Rhizobium sp. SSA_523: one gene and its partners. The main gene of each other region encodes a partner of the protein of the gene in region 2 in a complex. Links are inferred from orthologs where the notes say so. Each region holds a gene or a part of one and is shown on either strand. Other genes may lie near its edges. The genes, in order: QTJ18_RS19820, accD, accC and accB.

The links.
Region 1: the proteins of accD (region 2) and QTJ18_RS19820 are in contact, whole or in part, in a solved structure (PDB 8UXZ), measured with the Escherichia coli proteins. The link is inferred for Rhizobium sp. SSA_523 from one-to-one orthologs.
Region 3: the proteins of accD (region 2) and accC are in contact, whole or in part, in a solved structure (PDB 8UXZ), measured with the Escherichia coli proteins. The link is inferred for Rhizobium sp. SSA_523 from one-to-one orthologs.
Region 4: the proteins of accD (region 2) and accB are in contact, whole or in part, in a solved structure (PDB 8UXZ), measured with the Escherichia coli proteins. The link is inferred for Rhizobium sp. SSA_523 from one-to-one orthologs.

Annotation. Positions count from the first base shown.
Region 1 is NZ_CP129382.1:2,399,087-2,407,182, reverse strand. Bases 4,566-7,453 are described here. They hold QTJ18_RS19820 (acetyl-CoA carboxylase carboxyltransferase subunit alpha), read right to left. Parts: upstream 6,543-7,453; coding sequence 5,589-6,542; downstream 4,566-5,588. Other genes in these bases: xerD (site-specific tyrosine recombinase XerD), read right to left, coding at 6,594-7,453; QTJ18_RS19825 (L,D-transpeptidase family protein), read right to left, coding at 4,566-5,431. In the rest of the region: QTJ18_RS19845 (M20 aminoacylase family protein), read right to left, coding at 1-1,110; QTJ18_RS19840 (D-alanyl-D-alanine carboxypeptidase family protein), read left to right, coding at 1,352-2,431; QTJ18_RS19835 (CobW family GTP-binding protein), read left to right, coding at 2,560-3,753; QTJ18_RS19830 (sulfurtransferase TusA family protein), read right to left, coding at 3,823-4,089; more of QTJ18_RS19825, read right to left, coding at 4,097-4,565; more of xerD, read right to left, coding at 7,454-7,562; QTJ18_RS19810 (hypothetical protein), read right to left, coding at 7,559-7,750; QTJ18_RS19805 (shikimate kinase), read left to right, coding at 7,909-8,096. UniProt on the Escherichia coli protein: Component of the acetyl coenzyme A carboxylase (ACC) complex. First, biotin carboxylase catalyzes the carboxylation of biotin on its carrier protein (BCCP) and then the CO(2) group is transferred by the carboxyltransferase to acetyl-CoA to form malonyl-CoA.
Region 2 is NZ_CP129382.1:2,845,704-2,848,458, forward strand. It holds accD (acetyl-CoA carboxylase, carboxyltransferase subunit beta), read left to right. Parts: upstream 1-813; coding sequence 814-1,698; downstream 1,699-2,755. Other genes in the region: trpA (tryptophan synthase subunit alpha), read left to right, coding at 1-774; QTJ18_RS21805 (bifunctional folylpolyglutamate synthase/dihydrofolate synthase), read left to right, coding at 1,725-2,755.
Region 3 is NZ_CP129382.1:568,623-575,138, reverse strand. What follows is about bases 1-2,955. They hold accC (acetyl-CoA carboxylase biotin carboxylase subunit), read left to right. Parts: upstream 1-780; coding sequence 781-2,130; downstream 2,131-2,955. Other genes in these bases: QTJ18_RS11015 (DUF2155 domain-containing protein), read right to left, coding at 2,858-2,955; aat (leucyl/phenylalanyl-tRNA--protein transferase), read left to right, coding at 2,133-2,753; accB (acetyl-CoA carboxylase biotin carboxyl carrier protein), read left to right, coding at 282-761; aroQ (type II 3-dehydroquinate dehydratase), read left to right, coding at 1-256. In the rest of the region: more of QTJ18_RS11015, read right to left, coding at 2,956-3,280; QTJ18_RS11010 (NADH:ubiquinone oxidoreductase subunit NDUFA12), read right to left, coding at 3,379-3,777; QTJ18_RS11005 (GNAT family N-acetyltransferase), read right to left, coding at 3,877-4,344; QTJ18_RS11000 (GNAT family N-acetyltransferase), read right to left, coding at 4,474-4,974; Asp-tRNA(Asn)/Glu-tRNA(Gln) amidotransferase subunit GatB, read right to left, coding at 5,052-6,516. UniProt on the Escherichia coli protein: This protein is a component of the acetyl coenzyme A carboxylase complex; first, biotin carboxylase catalyzes the carboxylation of the carrier protein and then the transcarboxylase transfers the carboxyl group to form malonyl-CoA.
Region 4 is NZ_CP129382.1:573,118-575,825, forward strand. It holds accB (acetyl-CoA carboxylase biotin carboxyl carrier protein), read right to left. Parts: upstream 1,741-2,708; coding sequence 1,261-1,740; downstream 1-1,260. Other genes in the region: accC (acetyl-CoA carboxylase biotin carboxylase subunit), read right to left, coding at 1-1,241; aroQ (type II 3-dehydroquinate dehydratase), read right to left, coding at 1,766-2,203; QTJ18_RS11040 (DsbA family protein), read right to left, coding at 2,323-2,708. UniProt on the Escherichia coli protein: This protein is a component of the acetyl coenzyme A carboxylase complex; first, biotin carboxylase catalyzes the carboxylation of the carrier protein and then the transcarboxylase transfers the carboxyl group to form malonyl-CoA.

The DNA of each region.
Region 1 (8,096 bases), 450 kb from region 2 along the record:
CAGCGCCTCGTCATTGAAGTCATAGGCGGGGTTGTGAAGCGCTGCGGTGTCGCCGTTTCCGATCATGATATAGGCGCCGGGACGCGCCTGGAGCATGAAGGCGAAATCCTCGCCGGCCATGCTTGCATCGACATCCGTATTGACCTGTCTCTCGCCGACAATGTCCATCGCGGCACGCGCTGCATGCAGCGTTTCCTCCGGATGGTTGACGGTGACCGGGCAGGCGCGCTCGTACTCCACTTCGGCACGCGCGTCATGCGCCGCTGCGATGCCCTCGGCGATCTGGCGGATGCGCGCTTCGGCAAGATCGCGGACATTCTCGTCCAGGCTGCGAACCGTTCCGGTCAGGAAAGCCTCTTCGGGAATGATATTGTGCGTGGTGCCGGCGTGGAACTGGGTGATCGAGACAACGACGGACCGCAAGGGATTGGCATTGCGCGCCGCGATCATCTGCAGCCCGTTGACGATCTGCGCGCCGATGACGATCGGGTCCGCCGTGCGGTGCGGCTCGGCGGCATGTCCACCGCGGCCGGCAATCTTGATCGTGAACTTGTCCGGCGCCGCCATGATGCCGCCCTTGCGGATGGCGAAGGTCCCGAGCGGCATGCCCGGCATATTGTGCATGCCATAGACTTCCTGAATGCCGAAGCGGTCCATCAGCCCGTCTTCGACCATGGCAAGCGCGCCCCTGCCACCTTCCTCGGCCGGCTGGAAGATCACCGCGACGCTTCCGTTGAAATTGCGCGTCTCCGCCAGATGCCTGGCGGCACCCAGCAGCATGGCCGTGTGCCCATCATGGCCGCAGGCATGCATCTTGCCCGGTATGCGGGATGCCCAGGGCCTGCCGGAAATCTCCTCCAGCGGCAGGGCATCCATATCGGCGCGCAATCCGACGACCCTTTCGCTTTCGCCCTTGCCGCGGATGATGCCGACGACACCTGTGCGTCCGAGACCGGTGACCACCTCATCGACACCGAAAGCGCGCAGCTTGTCCGCCACGAAGGCAGCAGTCTCATCCACGTCGTAGAGAAGCTCGGGCCGTTCATGAAGATGGCGCCGCCACTCCGTGACCTCTTTCTGGAGTTCGGCAGCTCTGTTCAAGATCGGCATGGGACATCCTGTCATCATTTACGGCTATGGTTGACGGCTCAAAGCCGGCCAACGCAAGAGGGAAGATATTGCGCCGCAGAATTGACGGAATCAATGATGTTTGCCATTCCTTCGTCACAAGCGCGACTTAGAGCGGGAGTTCGACCTGATGGGACCGATCGGTTCCTGTCCGGTCAGTTTCACTTTAAGCGCCGCTGGCACACTCCCCGCAGCTGAACGAGGCCTGCCTTTGCTCGACCGGATGATCCGACTGACTGCCAAGACTTTGCTGGCCGCTGCGGTCAGCTTGACGGCCCTGACCGGCCCCTATGCCTCCGACGCTCTCGCCAATCCGAAAATGGTCGTCGATGTGCGTTCCGGCCGGGTTCTGGCGCATCAGGAAGCGTTTCGCCGCTGGTATCCGGCATCGCTGACCAAGCTGATGACGGTCTATGTTACCTTCAAGGCGATCAAGAGCGGCAAGGTCAGCCTCGACACGCCGGTCGTGATGAGCCGCAATGCCGTGGACCAGCCGGCCAGCAAGATGTATGTCAAGCCCGGCGCATCCATGACGCTCGATGCGGCACTGAAGATCCTGATGGTGAAATCGGCCAATGACGTCGCCGTGGCGGTTGCGGAAACGGTGGGCGGTTCGGCCGAGAATTTCGTCTCGATGATGAACATCCAGGCGGCAGAGCTCGGGATGACATCGACGCGCTTCATCAATCCGCATGGCCTGCCCGGCAAGGGCCAGTATACCACTGCCCGCGATCTGGCGATCCTCGCCGTTCAGCTGCGCCGGGAATATGCCGATTATGCGGGCTATTTTGCCCTCGAAGGCGTGTCCACCGGCACGAAGGACTACCCGAACTACAATATGCTGATCGGCCGTTTCGATGGTGCCGACGGCATGAAGACGGGTTTCATCTGCGCCTCCGGTTTCAACCAGGTCTCTTCGGCGACCCGCAATGGACGAACGCTCGTTTCGGTTGTGCTGGGCGCCGACAGTCTTGCCGGCCGCGCCGATGAATCGGCCGATCTGCTGCAAAAGGCCTTCGGCCTGCCGCAGGGTACGGGCGATCTTCTGGGTTATCTTCAGCCCTATGGCCCGGACCAGACGGGGGTGGTGGATGTCAGTGCCGAAATCTGTAATCCCAAGGCGGCCAAGATCCGTAGCGAAGGGCGCGACGACGAAGGCCGGATGATCGTGCAGTCGCCTTACATCAAGGAGATGGCGCGTCCGCCGCGCTTCAGCCTCGCCGCCATTCTTCCGCCTCCGACGCCCGCAAAGGGCGAAATCGCCAATATCCCGGTCCCCATTCCCCGGCCGGCCTCCTTCTAAGCAGAGTTTCCCAAAAGTGGTAGCCGGTTTTGGGATAAAACTCTGCAAAAACAAAAACATCTAAGCAGACATTGGTTGGTTCGCCGACGAATGCCTGCTTAGTCTCTTGTGAGCGTCAGGATCTGCAAATGCCAGCACCCAATGAGCGTATTCCGGTCTCCGTCCTGACCGGCTTTCTCGGCGCCGGCAAATCCACGCTGCTCAATCGGATCCTGAAGGATCCGTCCGCCAAGGACACGGCGGTGATCATCAACGAGTTCGGCGAAGTGGGGATCGATAACCTGCTCGTCGAAAGCTCCGGCGATACGCTGCTGGAACTGTCCAATGGCTGCCTGTGCTGCACCATTCGCGGCGAACTGGTGGAGACGCTCGCCTCGCTGATCGACCAGATGCAGACGGGTCGCATCAAGCCGATCCGCCGCGTGGTCATCGAGACGACGGGCCTTGCCGATCCCGCGCCGGTCATGCAGGCGGTGATGGGCCATCCCGTTCTGTGCCAGAGCTATCAGCTGGACGGCGTGGTGACGGTTGTCGATGCCGTTCACGGACTGTCGACCATTGATCAGCATATCGAGGCCCTCAAGCAGGTTGCCGTCGCCGATCGCCTCGTCATCACCAAGACCAGCCTGACGGACGGCAAGGACAAGGCGGCCCTGGAGGCGCGGCTGCGCGCCCTCAATCCGCGTGCGGCGCGACTGGACGGCGATACGCCGGATGCGGGCCGGATCAGCGTGCTGATCAATGGCCTCTATGCACCTGATAGCAAGATCGCAGATGTCGGCCGCTGGCTGCACGAGGAAGAGGCTGACCATGCGGCGCCTGCGGATTCTGCCGCGGGTCACCACCATCATCACCATCATGACGATCACCACCATCATCATGACGATCACGGCCATGGCGGCCATGCCCATCACGGGTCCCACCATCATGACGTGAACCGCCACGGAACGGATATCCGCTCCTTCTCGATCATTCATGACGAGCCCATCGATCCGATGGCCATGGAGCTCTTCATTGATCTGCTGCGTTCGGCGCATGGCGAGAAGCTGCTGCGCATGAAGGCGATCGTGAAGCTTGCCGACAATGTGGAACGACCGCTGGTCCTGCATGGGGTGCAGACCCTGTTTCATCCGCCGGAGCGCCTGCCGCATTGGCCGCCCGGCAGCGAGCGCAAGACACGGATGGTTCTGATCACCCAGGGCCTCAGCGAGGACTTCGTGACGGACCTGTTTGCCGCATTCACCGGCCAGCCGCGCATCGACCGGCCCGATCGGGCTGCCCTGGCGGACAATCCGCTGGCCGTCCCGGGTTTTCGCCGCTGATTGACGCGTCTCGCGCTTTCCTTCCGCCCGCCGCTTGTGCGAAGCGGTGCAGATTTCGGGGCACGCGCTTCAGGAAAAAGCCTCTTTCGGCCTTGTTATCTCGCCGCGCCGGATGACGAAGCGATGGCCACTCGCGGTTCGCTCCGAGGCCAGCAGGACATGGCCTTGCTCATGGCACATGTGGGGAATATCAATCCCTGCCAAAGGATCGGTGGTTTCCAGAACCAGTTCCTGGCCCGACGGCAGCGTTGCGAGCTTCTTGCGGGCCTTTATGGCGGGCAGGGGGCATTTCAGCCCCTTCAGGTCGTAGACGATCTGCGCCCCTGGCGTGGCCACGCGGCGCCTACCACAATTTCCAGAAAGGCTTTCTGTCTGTGTTCTGGCTCACGCTCTGGCTCTGAACCGGCTGTGGCTCGACAGTATAGGCGAGCGGATTGCGTCCCGGAACGGGGATCGAGCCAGTCGTCGTGGTCGGGGTCGTCGTGGTCGTTGCCGCTGTTGCCGTCGTTGCAGGCGCCGTCATGGCTTCCTGAACGGATGCGGCGGTCCGCTTGCCGGGCAGCGAAGCGGAGGCCTCCAGGCGGCCCTGTTTTTCGACGCTCGGTTCGGTCGAGGTCGATGCCGTCAGGATCTGGGCCGGCGCCGGGGCCGGCTTACCCAGACGGGCTGACATCAGTTTCTCGAATTCTGCCGGCGCAACCAGCTTGCCGGCGGCAAGCGAGGTTCCCGTCGGGGCATAGGCGAGGTCGCGACCCTTGCGCTTTTCGGCCACGATGGCCTTGCGCTCCGCTTCCGTCGGCTCGTACCAAAGTTTGCCATCCAGCTTGTCGACGGCCTTCGCATAAGCGAGTTCATACTGCTTTTCATAGGCGGAGAGTGCCGAGGCAAGCGCCGGAGGGGAGGCCATGGGCGGGCAGGCTGCTGCCGGAGACAGGCCGGCTGCACCCTGAAACTCCTGGTTGAAGACATATTTCCGGCCGCAGACATTGACCTCCGGCGGACGCTTGGTCACTTCGAAATTGTCGTAGCCGACCTTCAGCATCTTCCAGAATTCGAGATTCTCGCTGGTGCGGTGGCGCGCCATGTTCTCGGCGGTCATGCGGAAGGGAAAGGCCTGCAGCTGGACAGCCGTCTGTCCGCCGCGGAAGGCGTCGCGCGCAAAGGCATAGATTTCCAGGATCTGCGCATCCGTCATCGAATAGCATCCAGACGACGAGCAGGCGCCGTGGATCATCAAATTGGAGCCGGACCGGCCATTGGCGGCATCATAACGGTTGGGAAAGCCGGTATTGATGGCCAGATAATATTTGGAATTGGGATTGAGATGTGCCGGCGTCAGGTTGTAGAAGCCTTCGGGCGCCTGGCGGTCGCCTTCCTTCACCTTCGGGCCGAGCTTGCCGGACCAGGCGCAGATGTCATAGTCGGCGATCTTGTCGAACCGGTTGTCCGCCTTGGCCTTCCAGATCTCCATCTTGCCTTCTTCCTTGAAGACACGGATCATGATCGGCGAATTGCGCGGCATGTTCTTCTTCTGCATCTCCGCGACAATGCGCGAAGGCAAAGGCTGCTCAACCTTGTTCTTGACCTTCGACACGTCAATGGCGCCGTCGATCGTGTCATTACAGCCGGCAAGGGCTGTAGCCATCAGCAGAAGGGTGGCGATATGTCTCAGGCGCATAGGCAAGGATCACACAAAATCAGACCAACGGGTGCAGCTCATCTGCTCATACCCATTCTGTCATCAATAATAAAGCGGTAAGCTTTCCAGAATCTTACCCCCGTGACAACAAGACATTGCACAAGATTGTGAAATTAGCGCGGCAAAATGCCCCGCTTTAGAGATTTCGGCCGATATCGAGGAATTTCTGCCGGCGCGCCATGCGGACGTCCTGCGGCGTCAGCGCCCCGAGTTCGGCAAGCGCGGTTTCCAGAACATCGCCTGCGTCATCGATCACCGCAGCCGGATCGCGATGGGCTCCGCCAAGCGGCTCGGGGATGATGCCGTCGATGACGCCGAGGCCTTTGAGGTCTTCCGCGGTGATCTTCATATTGGTGGCGGCTTCCCGGGCCCGGGTGGAATCGCGCCACAGGATGGACGCCGCACCTTCCGGCGAGATCACCGAATAGATCGAATGCTCCAGCATATAGACCCGGTTGGCTGCCGCAATGGCGATGGCGCCACCGGAACCGCCTTCACCGATGACGATCGAGATCATCGGCACGTGCAGGCCGAGGCAGGTCTCGGTCGAGCGCGCAATGGCTTCCGCCTGGCCGCGCTCCTCGGCGCCGACACCGGGATAGGCGCCGGCGGTATCGACGAGCGAGATCACCGGCAGGCCGAAGCGATCCGCCATTTCCATCACGCGGATGGCCTTGCGATAGCCTTCCGGACGCGGGCTGCCGAAATTGTGCTTGATGCGCGACTTGGTGTCGTGGCCTTTTTCCTGGCCGATGATTGCCACCGGCTGACCGCGGAACCGACCGAGCCCGGCCTGAATGGCGGCGTCCTCGCCAAAGGAACGATCGCCTGCAAGAGGCGTGAATTCGGTAAACAGGCGGCTGGCATAGTCGACGAAGTGCGGTCGCTGCGGGTGCCGCGCAACCTGCGTCTTCTGCCAGGCGGACAGTTTGGAATAGATGTCCTGCATGGCTTCGCGGACGCGCACTTCAAGCCGCTGGATCTCGTCCGACGTATCGATGCTTTCATCTTCCGCCGCGAGCTTCTTCAGCTCATGGATCTTGCCTTCCAGGTCGGAGATAGGCTTTTCGAAGTCGAGATAAGTCTGCATGAGCTCCGTTTTCCGATCATGTCTCGCGGCCGGGCCGCCTCCGCCCGCGCTCTAATCAGGGTTTTTGGCGCTTTTTGCAAGAGGGTGATGCGTTTCTACCACCTGGCGCAGGCGTTCCTCCAGAACATGCGTGTAGATCTGTGTTGTGGAAATGTCTGAATGTCCAAGCAGTTCCTGCACGATACGCAGGTCCGCACCGTTTTGCAGAAGATGACTGGCAAAGGCGTGCCGCAGCACATGCGGAGAGATGTGGGACGCGCGGATGCCGGCGCGCGAGGCGAGGTCCTTCAGCTCGCGCGCAAAGACCTGTCTTGGCAGATAGCCTTCTTTGCTGGCGGCGGGAAACAGCCAGGGACTTTCCGCCTGGCCTGCCTTTTCCGCCTGTCTGCGGTGCTCGCCAAGCGCGGCCAGGGCCTTGATCGCCGAGCGCGACAGCGGCACCAGCCGCTCCTTGTTGCCCTTGCCGCGGATCATCAGAAAGCGGCCTTCGTGATCGAGAACCTTGGCCGGCAGGGAAACCAGCTCGCTCACCCGCATGCCGGTCGCATAGAGAAGTTCGAGAAGCGCCAGCATGCGCAGCCGGAAGGCCAGACCCGGACCCTCCTGCGCCGCCTCCTCGGCCGCCAGCGTCAGGAGCCGGCTCACATCGCTCTCACTGAGGATCTTCGGCAGGGCGGCCTGCCTGCGGGGCGCATCGAGAATGGCGGTGGGGTCGTCACCGCGCAGACCTTCCGCGTAGAGAAACTTGTAGAATTGCCGCATGGCCGACAATCGGCGCGCCTGCGACGAGGCGGCAAAGCCCTGTGCGCTCAGATGCGCGAGATAGGCTGCGAGATCGGCGGATGCCGCTGCCGTCAGCGATGTCTTCCGGCTCTTCAGGAAGTGCAGGAGATCGCTGAGGTCGCGTTCGTAGGACTGCAGCGTGTTATTGGCCGCACCGCGTTCGGCGCTCATCATCTCGAGAAAGGATTCCAGATGGGCCGCCGACAGATCAAGCCTCGTTCCTGCGCCGGCGCTCATGGCTCTGCCGGCCTCGAGGGAACGGATCCTGTCTGGTCGCCTGCCGGAGGATTGAGCTTTTCTGAGGGAATGCGCACGGTCACCTCCCGCTCCCGCGGTTCTACCAGCAGGACAAGGGCAAACATGCTTCCATAGACAATGCCCGCAATGACGCCGAGAATAAAGAGGAAGCGGAAGAGGGTGGGCATGGTCGACTCCGATACTGCGCTACTATATGCGAAATGGCGAATACAAGCGCAAGAACCCGTTGCTGCCGCTCATTTCGCCGGACCCGCGTCTTGACGCTTCCACTGCATTTGTCGATACGGTGCGGAAGCGGAATGCGAGAGGATGGCGTACGAGCACAATGCCCGATCTTGGTGAACATTTGGTGGAGCCGGTGACGCTGGCCCGTCGCGCGCGTGCCGCCCTTGGCCGCCGCAACCTGATCTTTGTCGGGTTGATGGGTGCCGGGAAGTCGGTCATCGGTCGCCTGGTCGCCCAGCAGATGGGGCTTCCCTTCATCGATACCGATGCCGAGATCGAACGCGTGTC
Region 2 (2,755 bases):
TACATGATGGGCGGCGATCCGGATTACGCCACCTCGCTCGCCATCATGAAAGCCCTGCCGGCCTCCGGCGCCGATGTGATCGAGCTTGGCATGCCCTTTTCGGATCCGATGGCCGATGGCCCCGCCATCCAGCTTGCGGGGCAGCGGGCGCTTGCCGGCGGGCAGACCCTGTCGAAGACTTTGGATCTCGCCCGCGATTTCCGTCGGGACGACCAGGAGACGCCGATCGTCCTGATGGGCTATTACAACCCCATCTACAATATGGGCGTCGAAACCTTTCTGGATGCGGCACTGGAGGCCGGCATTGATGGATTGATCGTCGTCGACCTGCCGCCGGAAATGGACGACGAACTCTGCCTTCCGGCCCTTTCGAAAAACGTCAACTTCATCCGGCTTGCAACGCCGACGACGGATGAAAAGCGGCTGACCACCGTCCTGCGCAACACGTCGGGTTTCGTCTATTACGTCTCGATGAACGGTATTACCGGATCGGCCCTGCCGGATCCCTCGCGGGTTGGTGCCGCCGTTCAGCGCATCAAGGCCCATACGGATCTGCCGGTCTGCGTCGGCTTCGGCGTCAAGACGGCCGATCATGCCAAAGCGATCGGCGCGGCGGCCGATGGTGTCGTGGTAGGATCCGCCATCGTCGCGCAGGTCGCCGGCAGCCTGACCGCGGAAAACCAGGCGACGGAGCATACGGTGTCTGCCGTCACGACGCTGGTTAAGGGCCTGGCAAGCGGCGTGCGCGCAGCCCGCCTTGTTGCTGCCGAATAATCTCACCACATTGACGATGGTCAATCAGGAGTCTTGTCCGTGAACTGGATCACCAACTATGTGCGCCCCAAGATCAATTCGATGCTTGGTCGTCGGGAAGTGCCGGAAAACCTCTGGATCAAATGCCCGGAAACGGGCGAAATGGTCTTTCACAAGGATCTGGAAGACAATAAGTGGGTCATTCCAGCCTCCGGCTATCACATGAAGATGCCCGCCAAGGCGCGCCTGACGGATCTTTTCGATGGCGGCGTCTTCGAGAGACTGCCGCAGCCCAAGGTGGCGCAGGACCCTTTGAAATTCCGCGACTCGAAGAAATACAGCGATCGCCTGAAGGACAGCCGCATCAAGACGGATCAGGAAGACACGATCCTTGCCGGCCTCGGCAAGGTGAATAATGTCGACCTCGTTGCCGTCGTTCACGAGTTCAACTTCATCGGCGGATCGCTCGGCATGGCTGCGGGCGAGGCGATCGTGAAGGCTGCCGAACGCGCGCTTGCCGAACGCTGCCCGCTCGTCATTTTCCCGGCCTCCGGCGGCGCGCGCATGCAGGAGGGCATTCTCTCGCTGATGCAATTGCCGCGCACCACAGTGGCGATCGACATGCTGAAGGAAGCAGGCCTGCCTTACATCGTCGTTTTGACCAATCCGACGACGGGCGGCGTGACGGCATCCTATGCCATGCTGGGGGATGTGCATATTGCCGAACCCGGGGCGGAAATCGGTTTTGCCGGCAAGCGCGTCATCGAGCAGACCCTGCGCGAAAAGCTTCCGGAAGGCTTCCAGACATCGGAATATCTGCTGGAGCACGGCATGGTGGACATGGTGGTCAAACGGCACGATCTGGCGCAGACCCTGTCATCTTTGCTGCGTATCATGATGAAGCAGCCTGCCGATCACGACCAGTCCCTGGCGTTGACGGCCTGACATGCGGCAGAGCCTCGGGGATGCTGATGAATAAGAATGCCCAGAGCGAGGCAGAGACCGTCATCAACGACTTGATGAAACTGCACCCCAAGGGTTTCGACATGACCCTGGGGCGGATGCGGCGTCTTCTCGACGTGCTCGGCAATCCGCAGGATCGTCTGCCGCCGATGATCCATGTTGCGGGCACCAATGGCAAAGGATCGGTATCGGCCTTCAGCCGCGCGCTTCTGGAGGCGGGCGGGCATGCTGTGCATGTGCACACCTCTCCGCACCTCGTTCATTGGCATGAGCGCTATCGCATGGGCCGCACCGGCGAACCGGGACAGCTGGTGGCCGATTCGCTGCTGGCGGATGCCTTGCGGCGGGTGGCCGAGGCGAATGCCGGACAGGCCATCACCGTGTTCGAGATTCTGACTGCTGCCGGCTTCCTCCTGTTTTCGGAAAGTCCCGCCGATGCCGTCATCATCGAAGTGGGCATGGGCGGCCGCCTGGATTGCACCAATGTCGTGGATCGCCCGGCCGTTTCGGTCATCATGCCGATTTCATTCGACCACCAGGCCTATCTTGGGGACCGTGTGGAGCTGATCGCGGCCGAGAAGGCCGGCATTATGAAGAAGGGCTGTCCGGTGGTGATCGGCCACCAGGAGTTCGACGCGGCGGAAGAGGTCTTGGTCGCCACAGCGGAACGGCTGGGCTGTCCGCTCTCTGTCTACGGACAGGATTTTTCCGCGCATGAAGAATTCGGCCGCCTGATCTATCAGGATGATCGTGGCTTGGCAGACCTGCCTTTGCCGAGGCTTCCGGGCCGTCATCAGCTCGCCAATGCGGCGGCTGCCATCCGGGCTGTAAGGGCTGCCGGATTTGAGGTGACCGAGATCATGATGGAGCAGGCCATGCTGAATGTCGAATGGCCGGGTCGTCTTCAGCGCCTCACCGAGGGATCGCTCATTCCGCTGGCGCCGAAGGGCGCCGAGATCTGGGTGGATGGCGGTCATAATCCAGGCGCAGGAGAGGTCATCGCGGAGGCCATGGCGGCCTTCGAGGAAAAGCAGCCGCG
Region 3 (6,516 bases), 2.3 Mb from region 2 along the record:
GCTGCACGAGGCCGATGAACGCGCCGCCGGCGTGATCATCAATCCCGGCGCCTATGGCCATACCTCGATTGCCCTGCATGATGCGATCCGCGCCATCCGGGTGCCGGTGGTGGAGGTTCACATCTCCAATATTCATGCCCGGGAAGAATTCCGTCACAAGTCGATGATTGCACCTGCAGCCAAGGGCATGATCTGCGGATTTGGCCCGCAAGGCTACGTGCTGGCACTGCATGCCCTGCGCGACATCACAAGCTAAGAACAACAGAACATATAGGTTGACCATGTCTGAGAAGAAGAACGGTATCGACAAGGGGTTGATCCGCGACCTGGCGAACATCCTGAAGGATACGGATCTCACCGAGATCGAAGTGGAGCAGGAAGATCTGCGCATTCGCGTTTCGCGCAATATCCAGGCACCGCAATTCGTCCAGGCTGCGCTTCCTGCATCCTACGCGCCGCAGGCCGCTCCCCAGGCTGCCGGCGCCCCGGCGGCAGCCGCTCCGGCCGCCGATGCCGGCAAGGATCGCGCCAATGCGGTAACGGCGCCGATGGTGGGCACCGCCTATCTGTCCCCCGCCCCCGGCGCACGCGCCTTCATCGAAGTGGGGACCATGGTCAAGGAAGGCCAGACCCTTCTCATCATCGAAGCCATGAAGACCATGAACCAGATCCCTGCACCCCGCTCCGGCAAGGTGACGGAAATCATCGTCAACGATGCGCAGCCGGTCGAATATGGCGAGCCGCTCGTCATCATCGAGTGATTCCAACTAAGGCCTCCTCATGATTTCCAAGATCCTCATAGCCAATCGCGGCGAGATCGCACTGCGCGTCCTTCGGGCCTGCAAGGAGCTCGGCATCGCAACTGTGGCCGTTCACTCGACCGCCGATGCCAATGCCATGCATGTCCGGCTTGCCGACGAAAGCGTGTGCATCGGTCCTCCGCCCTCGCGAGACAGCTATCTCAACATTCATCAGATCGTTGCCGCCTGCGAGATCACCGGCGCCGATGCCGTGCATCCGGGGTACGGCTTCCTGTCGGAAAACGCCAAGTTCGCCGATATTCTTGAAGCGCACGGCATCACCTTCATCGGACCGACGGCGGAGCATATTCGCCTGATGGGCGACAAGATCACCGCCAAGCAGACCGCCGTCGAGCTCGGCATCCCGGTCGTGCCCGGCTCTGCCGGCGAGGTGACGCAGGAAAACGCGCTGGAAACGGCGCGCCAGATCGGCTTCCCGGTCCTCATCAAGGCGACCGCCGGCGGCGGCGGACGCGGCATGAAGGTGGCCAAGACAGAAGCCGATCTCGACGAGGCCTTCAATACGGCCCGTACCGAAGCCTCTGCCGCCTTCGGCAATGCTGCGGTCTACATGGAGAAATATCTCGGCAAGCCGCGCCATATCGAGGTGCAGGTGGTGGGCGACGGCGCCGGCAATGCCATCCATCTCGGCGAACGTGACTGCTCGCTGCAGCGGCGCCACCAGAAGGTGTGGGAAGAGGCCAATTCTCCGGCGCTCAACGTCGAGCAGCGGATGAAGATCGGCCAGATCTGCGCCGACGCGATGGAGAAGATGAAATATCGCGGCGCCGGAACCGTCGAGTTTCTGTACGAGAATGGCGAATTCTACTTCATTGAAATGAATACGCGCCTGCAGGTGGAGCATCCGATCACGGAGGCCATTACCGGCATCGATCTCGTTCACGAGCAGATCCGTGTCGCCTCCGGAGCCGGCCTGTCGGTCACCCAGGACGAGATCACCTTTTCCGGCCATGCCATCGAATGCCGCATCAATGCGGAAGATCCGCGGACGTTCGTGCCCTCGCCCGGTACGATCACGCATTTCCATGCCCCGGGCGGTCTTGGCGTTCGCGTCGATTCGGGCGCCTATGCCGGCTACAAGATCCCGCCTTATTACGACAGCCTGATCGGCAAGCTGATCGTGCACGGACGCACGCGCGTCGAATGCATGATGCGTCTTCGCCGTGTTCTCGACGAATTCGTCGTGGACGGTATCAAGACGACGTTGCCGCTGTTCCAGGATCTGGTGTCCAACCAGGATATTGCGAATGGCGATTACGACATTCACTGGCTCGAGAACTACCTGGCTAACGACAAGCCGCAAGGATAAGCATGGCAGGGCGACGCGGCAGATATTATCCAGCCATCACACCGGATGTTCTGCTGCGCGCCTATTCCATCGGCCTGTTCCCCATGGCCGATTCGGCCGACGATCCGGAGATCTTCTGGGTCGAGCCGGAAATTCGCGGCGTTCTTCCCCTTGATGATTTCCATGTCTCGAAAAGCCTGCGCAAGGTCATCCGGAAGAGCCCCTTCGACATCCGCGTCAACACCTGCTTCGAAGCGGTGATGCGGGGCTGTGCTGCGGAAACGGAAGACCGGCCGAGCACCTGGATCAACAGCACAATATGTCAGCTTTATACCGATCTGCATCGCATGGGGCATGCGCATAGCGTGGAAGCGTTCGAGCAGGATCAGCTGGTGGGCGGGCTCTACGGTGTCTCCCTCGGCGCGGCCTTCTTCGGCGAGAGCATGTTCTCGCGGCGCACCAATGCCTCGAAGATCTGCCTCGTCCACCTTGTCGAGCGGCTGAACGCCAATGGCTTCCGCCTCCTCGACACGCAATTCACCACGGAACACCTGAAAACCTTCGGCGCGATCGACGTGCCCAAGTCGGATTATCTCGTCCTGCTGAAAGCGGCGACGGAATCACCGCACAGGCCTTTCCCCTGACATTGCCGCCTGCGGCCAGCCCCCTTCCCCCTGACCGGGCGCTAGCAGCAGTTTCCGCCGATATCGCCATCTGCGGGTGCGAGGGTCTGTACCTGCGCTAAACCCTATTTCTTGGCGGAGGCCGGCGGCGGTACGTCGGACTTCTGCTTGCAGCCGGTCAGCCAGACGTCGTAGATCGGATGTTCCACGGCATTGAGGCCAGGACTGTCGGCAAACATCCAGCCCGTAAAGATGCGGCGGATCTTGCGGTCTAGGGTGATCTCGTCCACCTCCACGAAGCCGTCGATACGTTGCGCTTCGCTGTCGTCGCGGGAATAGCAGACCTTCGGCGTCACCTGGAGTGCGCCATATTGCACCGTCTCGTTGACATAGACGTCGAACTTGGTGATACGGCCGGTGATCTTGTCGATCCCGGCAAATTCGGCCACCGGATTGTCGATACGCGCTGCAGCGGCGGGCAAAGCTGTCGTGACGGACAACGCAGCCCCCGCTGCCAGCAGGATGACGATCGGGCGAAGATGTTTCATTGGCATGGATCCCACCACATGATTGGACTGGTTCCACGGGAGGCTGCAGAACCAGAACGCGCTATCGTGCAAATGTGGCGTCAGCGCGGAGAGGAGCCTCAGGCGCCAGGCGTCCAGGCATCATAATCGCCTGTCACGCGCGGACGTTCGCCGGTGGCTTCCAGCGAGCCTTTGGGGCGATAGGCGAAGGCGGTTCCGGTGAGGTTGGGCAGGTGCGGCTTCTGCCACTCGCGCACCACATAGTCTTCCCGGCTCGGCGGCGTATCGGTGCGGTAATGCATCCAGCCATGCCAGCCGGCGGGGATTGCCGAGGCTTCCGTCGGGCCCTTGAAGATCACCCAGCGGCGCGGCAGACCGAAGGAGGTCATGCCGCCTTCATAATACACATTGCCGAATTCATCTTCACCGACGCGCTTGCCGTGGCGCCACGTATAGAAGCGAGTGCCGATCGTCTGGCCGTTCCACCAGGTGAAGATCTGAAGAAGAAGATTTTTCATGAGTTTTCCAACGTCCTCGCGAGAGACAAGGAATGTATCCTTGCCCCGCTTATGCAATGTCGAACCGGCAATGTCCAGCGCTTCGCGGCCTGCTCTCCGCTATTTGAGCGGCATGCGGAAGCCGGCATGGGAGGGAGCAAAACCAAGCCGCTCATAGAAGCGGTGGGCATCGGTGCGGCGCGCATTGGAGATTACATAGGCCGCCTTGCATCCGTGCCGGCGGCCCTCTTCAAGCGCATGCGCAATCATGCGGGCACCGATCCCCTGCCCGCGCAGATCGGCGCGGGTCTGCACCGCTTCGATGCGCATATTCAGCGCGCCGCGGCCCGGCAGGCTGCGCAGAAAACTGATCTGGAACGTACCGACGACCGCATCCTGCGCCAAGCAGACGAAAAGATGGTCCTGCGCCGACGCATCGATGGCGTGAAAAGCCTTGAGATAATCCTCATGCGCCTCGGGATCGGTCGTGTCGCCATGGCCGCCAAGCGCATCCTCTGCGAACAATGCGACGAGATCGGGCAGATCCTCCTCCCGCGCCTTGCGGATTACAATCGTGCCGCCATCCATCCTGCTGCTCCTCCTCCTGCCAAGTCCATCAGCAGCGTAGCGCGTCCACGGAGGTCGCTCCACCGCAAATTGCTCGAACGCTCGCTCGCCGAGACCCAGACGTCCACATCCAGGCAAAGCCGGCGGGCTCTACGCAAGCAGCGGCTTTTCGAGAATCAGGGCCTCGATGCCGCTCGCGGCATCACCACAATTCTTCGTGCGATCCACCTCGACAAAGCCCAGGCGCTTGTAGAAGGATATGGCGCCCTGATTGCGCGGCTCCACCTCGAGACGCATGATCTCGGCATCGGGAAAACAGGTTTCCAGTTCGGCGAAAATGTCCCGGCCGATCCCCTCGCCCTGAAAGGCCGGGAGCACGTAAAGCTGGTGCAGGATCGCGGTCTTGGTCATGGTTTCGGACATGGCGGCAAAGCCGATGCCGCCGATCTGCCGCCCGTCATCCGCCACCAGATATTCGCCGTCGCGCTTGTTGATCCGCGCCTTGATGGCAGCAAGAGAGTGCCAGGCAGCGATCAGCTCATTGACCTTGGCCTCCCCATAGAAGCCGTCATAGGTCGCGTGCCAGGTTTCGACCAGAAGGCTGCGAATGACCTCCGCATCCTTATCGCTGGCGCTGCGGACGAAAAACACCATCTCACTCTCCGGATCCTGCTCTGCCGAGCCCGGCGGCACGCGCACTGGGTTTCGCGGTCACCGAACGCCCATGCCTATTCGTCTTCGATACCGAGCTTGGACTTCACCAGTGCCTGCACCGCCTGTGGGTTGGCCTTGCCGCCAGTCGCCTTCATGACCTGGCCGACGAACCAGCCGGACAGCGTCGGCTTCGCCTTGACCTTGGCAACCTGATCGGGGTTGGCAGCGATGATATCGTCCACCGCCTTTTCGATGGCGCCGGTGTCGGTCACCTGCCGCATGCCGCGCGCCTCGACGATCTCCGCCGGGTCGCCGCCTTCGGCAAAGACGATCTCGAACAGGTCCTTGGCGATCTTGCCGGAAATCGTTTCCGCCTTGATGAGATCGATGATTCCGCCGAGCTGAACGGGCGAAACCGGAGTCTCTTCAATGCCTTTGCCGGCTTTGTTCAAGGCACCCAGCAGGTCGTTGATAACCCAGTTCGCCGCCGTCTTGCCGTCACGGCCTTCGGCCACGGCTTCGAAATAATCGGCAATCGCCTTTTCCGAAACCAGCACGGACGCGTCGTAGATCGAAAGGCCGAGCTCGCGCACGAAACGCGACTTCTTGTCATCCGGCAGTTCCGGCAGATGCGCCTTCAGCTCCGCCACAAAGGCGTCGTCGAATTCCAGCGGCAGAAGGTCGGGATCGGGGAAATAGCGGTAATCATGCGCATCCTCCTTGGAGCGCATCGAGCGCGTTTCGCCCTTGCCGGGATCGAAGAGCCGGGTTTCCTGGTCGATCGAGCCGCCTTCCTCCAGAATGGCGATCTGGCGTCGCGCCTCGTATTCGATGGCCTGGCCGATGAAGCGGATGGAGTTGACGTTCTTGATTTCGCAGCGCGTGCCGAAACCTTCGCCGGGACGGCGCACGGAGACGTTGACGTCCGCCCGCATCGAGCCCTCGTCCATATTGCCGTCGCAGGTGCCGAGATAGCGCACGATCGAGCGCAGCTTCGTCATATAGGCCTTGGCCTCGTCGGAAGAACGCATATCGGGCTTGGAGACGATCTCCATCAGCGCCACGCCGGAGCGGTTCAGGTCGACATAGGACATGGTCGGATGCTGGTCATGCATGGATTTACCGGCGTCCTGCTCCAGATGCAGGCGCTCGATGCCGATCTCGATATCCTCGAACTGGCCCTGACGGTCGGGGCCGAGGGAAATGACGATCTTGCCTTCGCCGACAATCGGATCCTTGAACTGCGAAATCTGGTAGCCCTGCGGCAGATCCGGGTAGAAGTAATTCTTGCGATCGAAGATCGAGCGGTTGTTGATCTGCGCCTTCAGGCCGAGCCCCGTGCGCACCGCCTGCTTGACGCATTCCTCGTTGATCACCGGCAGCATGCCCGGCATGGCGGCATCCACCAGCGAGACATTGGAATTGGGAGCACGGCCGAATTCTGTCGACGCCCCCGAAAACAGTTTGGATCTCGAGAGAACCTGGGCATGCACTTCCATGCCGATGATCACTTCCCAATCACCAGTGGCACCGGGAATG
Region 4 (2,708 bases), 2.3 Mb from region 2 along the record:
GTCTTGATACCGTCCACGACGAATTCGTCGAGAACACGGCGAAGACGCATCATGCATTCGACGCGCGTGCGTCCGTGCACGATCAGCTTGCCGATCAGGCTGTCGTAATAAGGCGGGATCTTGTAGCCGGCATAGGCGCCCGAATCGACGCGAACGCCAAGACCGCCCGGGGCATGGAAATGCGTGATCGTACCGGGCGAGGGCACGAACGTCCGCGGATCTTCCGCATTGATGCGGCATTCGATGGCATGGCCGGAAAAGGTGATCTCGTCCTGGGTGACCGACAGGCCGGCTCCGGAGGCGACACGGATCTGCTCGTGAACGAGATCGATGCCGGTAATGGCCTCCGTGATCGGATGCTCCACCTGCAGGCGCGTATTCATTTCAATGAAGTAGAATTCGCCATTCTCGTACAGAAACTCGACGGTTCCGGCGCCGCGATATTTCATCTTCTCCATCGCGTCGGCGCAGATCTGGCCGATCTTCATCCGCTGCTCGACGTTGAGCGCCGGAGAATTGGCCTCTTCCCACACCTTCTGGTGGCGCCGCTGCAGCGAGCAGTCACGTTCGCCGAGATGGATGGCATTGCCGGCGCCGTCGCCCACCACCTGCACCTCGATATGGCGCGGCTTGCCGAGATATTTCTCCATGTAGACCGCAGCATTGCCGAAGGCGGCAGAGGCTTCGGTACGGGCCGTATTGAAGGCCTCGTCGAGATCGGCTTCTGTCTTGGCCACCTTCATGCCGCGTCCGCCGCCGCCGGCGGTCGCCTTGATGAGGACCGGGAAGCCGATCTGGCGCGCCGTTTCCAGCGCGTTTTCCTGCGTCACCTCGCCGGCAGAGCCGGGCACGACCGGGATGCCGAGCTCGACGGCGGTCTGCTTGGCGGTGATCTTGTCGCCCATCAGGCGAATATGCTCCGCCGTCGGTCCGATGAAGGTGATGCCGTGCGCTTCAAGAATATCGGCGAACTTGGCGTTTTCCGACAGGAAGCCGTACCCCGGATGCACGGCATCGGCGCCGGTGATCTCGCAGGCGGCAACGATCTGATGAATGTTGAGATAGCTGTCTCGCGAGGGCGGAGGACCGATGCACACGCTTTCGTCGGCAAGCCGGACATGCATGGCATTGGCATCGGCGGTCGAGTGAACGGCCACAGTTGCGATGCCGAGCTCCTTGCAGGCCCGAAGGACGCGCAGTGCGATCTCGCCGCGATTGGCTATGAGGATCTTGGAAATCATGAGGAGGCCTTAGTTGGAATCACTCGATGATGACGAGCGGCTCGCCATATTCGACCGGCTGCGCATCGTTGACGATGATTTCCGTCACCTTGCCGGAGCGGGGTGCAGGGATCTGGTTCATGGTCTTCATGGCTTCGATGATGAGAAGGGTCTGGCCTTCCTTGACCATGGTCCCCACTTCGATGAAGGCGCGTGCGCCGGGGGCGGGGGACAGATAGGCGGTGCCCACCATCGGCGCCGTTACCGCATTGGCGCGATCCTTGCCGGCATCGGCGGCCGGAGCGGCTGCCGCCGGGGCGCCGGCAGCCTGGGGAGCGGCCTGCGGCGCGTAGGATGCAGGAAGCGCAGCCTGGACGAATTGCGGTGCCTGGATATTGCGCGAAACGCGAATGCGCAGATCTTCCTGCTCCACTTCGATCTCGGTGAGATCCGTATCCTTCAGGATGTTCGCCAGGTCGCGGATCAACCCCTTGTCGATACCGTTCTTCTTCTCAGACATGGTCAACCTATATGTTCTGTTGTTCTTAGCTTGTGATGTCGCGCAGGGCATGCAGTGCCAGCACGTAGCCTTGCGGGCCAAATCCGCAGATCATGCCCTTGGCTGCAGGTGCAATCATCGACTTGTGACGGAATTCTTCCCGGGCATGAATATTGGAGATGTGAACCTCCACCACCGGCACCCGGATGGCGCGGATCGCATCATGCAGGGCAATCGAGGTATGGCCATAGGCGCCGGGATTGATGATCACGCCGGCGGCGCGTTCATCGGCCTCGTGCAGCCTGTCGACCAGGACGCCCTCGTGATTGCTCTGGAAGCACTCCACAGAGAAGCCCAGCGTCTCGCCGGCCGCCACGCAATTGGCCTCGATATCCTTCAGCGTCTGGCCGCCATAAATACCAGGTTCGCGTTTGCCCAGCATGTTCAGGTTCGGTCCGTTGAGGACGAAGATGGTCTTGCTCATGGATGTCCCGTCAAAAGATCAGGGCAACCTATAGACCGGCGCGACGGCAAGGGAAAGCCCCCGGCATTCAAAGCCGTGCATAAGCCAGGGGGAAGGATGAGCCGCCCGCGGATCGTCGATCAGCAATCGGTCTTTCCGCAACTGCGGATATTGCCGATCTTGGACAGGAGATCCTCGTGGCCGACAGCGCCGAAGACGGCCTCGTCGCCGACCACGTAGAAAGGCGTGCCCGAAATGCCCAGCGCATTGGCAAGTTCGTAAGTCGCCTGCACCTGCGGATCATTCGGCTTGTCGGCCATGGTCTGGCGAATATCGGCCTCGGCAATGCCGAGCATGGCGGCGACCTGCAGGGCCGTCTCTTCCGTCGCGCGCGCCTGGCCGCCGAGCAAAGCGCGGTGGAAGGTCAGGTATTTGTCCGGCGCGACGAGCCGCACGGCATTGGCCACCCGGTGCGCCGCCATGGAATCCGGGCCGAGAATCGGGAATTCCTTCAGGATGAAGCGGA